2 regions of the Microbispora sp. NPDC049125 genome follow, and region 1 is predicted to be linked to the other one. Evidence: riboswitches for the same ligand, from Rfam matches in the RefSeq annotation. Region 1 holds a riboswitch; the other holds the start of a gene.

Evidence for each region. Region 1 has a riboswitch for glycine ahead of gcvT (glycine cleavage system aminomethyltransferase GcvT). Riboswitches for the same ligand answer to the same signal wherever they lie in the genome.
Region 2: it holds a riboswitch for glycine, as region 1 does, so the genes downstream of both, gcvP (aminomethyl-transferring glycine dehydrogenase) here and gcvT (glycine cleavage system aminomethyltransferase GcvT) in region 1, are expected to answer to the same signal.

What each region holds. Positions count from the first base shown of each region.
Region 1 is NZ_JBEZDW010000035.1:29,660-31,857, forward strand. Features, by position in the region: gene AB0B72_RS31125 (hypothetical protein) at 1-592, opposite strand, end outside; glycine riboswitch at 766-863, shown strand; gene gcvT (glycine cleavage system aminomethyltransferase GcvT) at 1,004-2,113, shown strand; gene gcvH (glycine cleavage system protein GcvH) at 2,110-2,198, shown strand, end outside.
Region 2 is NZ_JBEZDW010000004.1:119,924-122,121, forward strand. Features, by position in the region: gene AB0B72_RS06380 (MerR family transcriptional regulator) at 1-330, shown strand, start outside; glycine riboswitch at 519-609, shown strand; gene gcvP (aminomethyl-transferring glycine dehydrogenase) at 786-2,198, shown strand, end outside.

The DNA.
Region 1 (2,198 bases):
CGGTGAACACGTAGCTCAAATATAGCGTCGCCTGGTCCCGGTCCAAGGTCTCCAGCCCGGCCAGCATGGCTTCAAGAACAGGCCCGGTCTCGGTCTCGTCGCCGTGCGCGATGGCCGAAAGTACGGCCAGCTCGGGACAGGCGCGCGCCTGCTCCCGATCGGTGATGAGCGGGATGCGGCCAGGAGGGACGGCGATCGGGGTGAGGGCGCCGCCAGGCCCCAGCGTGATCGTGTGCTCGCTCCAGTCGGCCACCGACCGGTCCGGGCAGATGACGATCAGCGCGGTCGGGCACTTCAGCCGGGCACGCAGCACCGTGACGTACACCGGCCAGCTGAACCGCTTGTGCGCGTCCCGGCGTTGCTGCACTTCGACGATCAGCGCCATGAGGGGCGTGTCCGCCGCGTCGCGCAGCACCACCACCGAGTCCGCGCGGTACTCGACCGGGGCCAGCTGCGTGCAGTCCACCGCCTCGACCCGCGCCGAGGCGAAAGCCGGCGGCTCGATGCCGGCGGCGTGGCGCAACAGCTCGACGGCGGTGATCGGCCGATTGTGAATCAGGTCGATGGGCATCTCGTGATCAATGCCGGGCATGGCGATCACATTACCGAAAGCTACTATCCGATTACCCAGAGTTCGAGAATCCGGACGGTCGGGCGGCCGGTGCCACGCGTACGCCGCAGGGATGGGACGTCTGACTCCTATGGAGCCCACCATCCCCGGAGTTCCGAGATCGGCGGCGACCCACTACGCTGGCAGGACACCAGTGATCCCGTGCGGGAGAGCGTCCTGGCAGCCGGTCAGGGCCCCTGAAGGAGCAAGCCCTCCCCGCGAACCTCTCAAGGCAAAGGACCGTGCGGGCCAGGTGACCTCTGGAAAGAAGGCCGCGAGGCCTCGCCGAAGGTGAAAGTCCGGCAAATACCGGGCGAAACTCTCAGGCGCCGATGACAGAGGGGGAGGATGCCCAATGTCCGACGCAGCATCCGTCCTTCCCGAGGTGCGATCATGTCCCGATCCACCCCGCTGCGCGGGGTCCACGAAAGCCTTGGCGCGACCCTGACCGACTTCGCCGGGTGGCTGATGCCCCTGCGGTACGGCAGCGAGTCCGCCGAGCACACCGCCGTACGCACGGCCGCCGGGCTGTTCGACCTGTCCCACATGGGAGAGATCTTCGTCTCCGGGCCGCAGGCGAGCACGGCGCTGGACTACGCGCTGGTCGGCCATCTGAGCGCGCTGGAGCCGCTCCGCGCCCGCTACACGATGATCGTGAACGAAGAGGGCGGCATCCTCGACGACCTCATCGTCTACCGCCTCGGCGACGAGGAGTTCATGGTCGTCGCCAACGCCTCCAACTACGCCATGGTCGCGCGTGAGCTCGCCGAACGCGCCGCGCCGTACGACGCCCGGGTGGAGGACAGGTCCGAGGAGTACGCGCTGGTCGCGGTGCAGGGGCCCAGAAGCGCCGAGATCCTGCGCGGCCTGACCGACGCCGAGCTCGACGGCCTCAAGTACTACGCGATCCTGCCCGGCGGAGTGGCCGGGGTGGAGACGCTGATCGCCCGGACCGGCTACACGGGCGAGGACGGGTTCGAGCTGTTCGCCCGCGCGCAGGACGCCGTCACGCTGTGGAACGCCCTGGCGGAGGCGGGCGCGGCGGCCGGGCTGATCCCCGCCGGCCTCTCGGCCCGCGACACGCTGCGCCTGGAGGCGGGCATGCCGCTCTACGGCAACGAACTCAGTGTGGAGACGACGCCGTTCGACGCGGGGCTCGGCCGGGTGGTGCGGTTCGACAAGCCTGGCGACTTCGTCGGCAGGGCCGCGCTCGCCAAAATCGCCGATGCCGTGGAGACCGAATCGGCGGGCTCCGGCCGCAGGCTCGCCGGACTGGTCGCCCGTGGGCGCCGGGTGCCCCGCCACGGGTATCAGGTGACTCTCGACGGCGCCGTCGTCGGCGAGGTGACCAGCGGCGCGCCGTCCCAGTCGCTCGGGCGGCCCATCGCGATGGCGTACGTGTCCGGGGCCGCCCTGGAGCGCGGAGGCCTGGCGGTGGACATCCGTGGTAGTCACGAACCCGTCGACGTCGTCGACCTGCCGTTCTACAGGAGGACCAAGTGAGCAGCATCCCCGACGAGCTGAGCTACACCAAGGAGCACGAGTGGGTGGCCGGGCTGGATGACGGCCTCACCGTGACGGTCGGCGT
Region 2 (2,198 bases), on a different contig from region 1:
GTCAAGCGCCTGCTCGACACCGGGGTGTCCCTCCAGCAGATACGCACCGCCGTACGGCACCTGCGAGATCGCGGGGTCAACGACCTGGCGCAGATCACCTTGATGAGCGACGGCGTGAGCGTCTACGAGTGCACGTCGGCCGACGAGGTGATCGACCTGCTCCAGGGCGGCCAGGGCGTGTTCGGCATCGCGCTCGGGCGGGTCTGGCGCGAGGTGGAGGGATCGCTCGCCGAGCTGCCCGGTGAGCGCGCGGAGGCCGCCTGCGACGCGGAGGGGGACCATCCCTCGGACGAGCTGGCCCGCAGGCGTAAGGCACGCAAGACCGGTTAGACGGCACGTACGACGTACGACCCGGGCGGCTTCGGCGCACGCCGGCCCGGAGGACGGATCCCTGGAGCTGAAGGCACGCTACCCGGATCGTCCCGCGATATTCCTCTGTCACCTCCTTTGACCTGGGTGCACCCGGGGGGAGGTGCGTCGCTCCCGATATCGGGTACGGGTAGAGTGGTTCAGGCCGATGACCTCGTGCGGGAGAGATCCCTGTCACCAGGGGCGCCGAAGGAGCAACCTCCCCGGAATCTCTCAGGCACCCGGTACCGCACGGACGAGGCGACTCTGAAAAGCAGGCCACCAAGCCAGGTGGACCTCACCGAAGGGGAAAGCCGGGCGACAGGCCCGGTGAAGCTCTCAGGTCCGATGACAGAGGGGGAGACCGCACCACGACCGGCCCTTCCATGGGGGCGTACCGGTCGCGCAGGTCTCGACCCGTCCAGGAGGCCCCTGTCATGACCGATCGTTCGACGCTCCGCGAGCTGGCCGCCCCGCCGTTCTCCACCCGCCACATCGGCCCGTCCGACGCCGATCGCGCCCGGATGCTGGAGGCTGTCGGCTACGAGTCCGTGGCCGACCTGGTGGCCGTCGCCGTTCCCGAGGCGATCCGCACGAGCCGCCCGCTCGGCCTGCCGGAGGCGGCGAGCGAGGCCGAGGCCCTGGCCGAGCTGCGCGCCCTGGCCGCCGGGAACCGCGTGCTCACCTCGATGATCGGCCTTGGCTACCACGACACGATCACCCCCGGCGTGATCCTGCGCAACGTGCTGGAGAGCCCGGGCTGGTACACCGCATACACCCCCTATCAGCCGGAGATCTCCCAGGGCCGGCTGGAGGCGCTGCTCAACTTCCAGACCGTCGTCTCCGACCTCACCGGGCTGCCCGTCGCGGGGGCGTCCCTGCTGGACGAGGCGACGGCGGCGGCCGAGGCGATGACGCTGGCCCGGCGGGCCACCAAGGCGAAGACCGACGTCTTCGTGGTCGACGTGGACGCCCTGCCGCAGACGAAGGCCGTGCTGGCGACCCGCGCCGAGCCCCTGGGGATCACGCTCGTCGAGGCGGACCTCGCCGGCGACCTGCCCGAGTGCTTCGGCGTCCTCGTGCAGTACCCGGGCGCGAGCGGGCGCGTCGCCGACTTCCGCGCCGTGGCCGAGCGGGCCCACGCCCAGGGGGCGCTGCTGGTCGCCGCCGCCGACCTGCTGGCGCTGACCCTGCTGGCGTCGCCGGGCGAGCTGGGCGCCGACATCGCGGTCGGCTCCTCCCAGCGGTTCGGCGTGCCGCTCGGGTTCGGCGGCCCGCACGCCGCCTACATGTCCGTACGGGAGGGGCTGCAGCGGCAGATGCCGGGCAGGCTGGTCGGGGTGTCGGTCGACGCCGACGGCCGCTCCGCCTACCGCCTCGCCCTGCAGACCCGCGAGCAGCACATCCGCCGGGAGAAGGCCACCAGCAACATCTGCACGGCGCAGGTCCTGCTGGCGGTCATCGCCTCCATGTACGCCGTCTACCACGGCCCTGACGGCCTGCGCCGGATCGCCCAGCGGACCCACCGGCACGCCGCCGTCCTGGCGGCCGGGCTGCGCGACGCCGGCGTGGAGGTCGTCCACGAGGAGTTCTTCGACACCGTGCTGGCCCGGGTGCCCGGCCGTGCGGCCGAGGTCGTCGCGGCCGCCGCGGAAGCCGGGATCAACCTTCGCCACGTCGACGGCGACCACGTGGCGATCGCCTGCGACGAGAAGACCGCCGTCGCCCACCTGCTCGCCGTGTGGGCGGCCTTCACCGGCTCCCGGGCGGTCGCGGAATCCACGGTGGAGGACATCGACCGCGCGACCCCGGACGCCCTTCCCGCCGCCCTGTCGCGGACGTCGGACTTC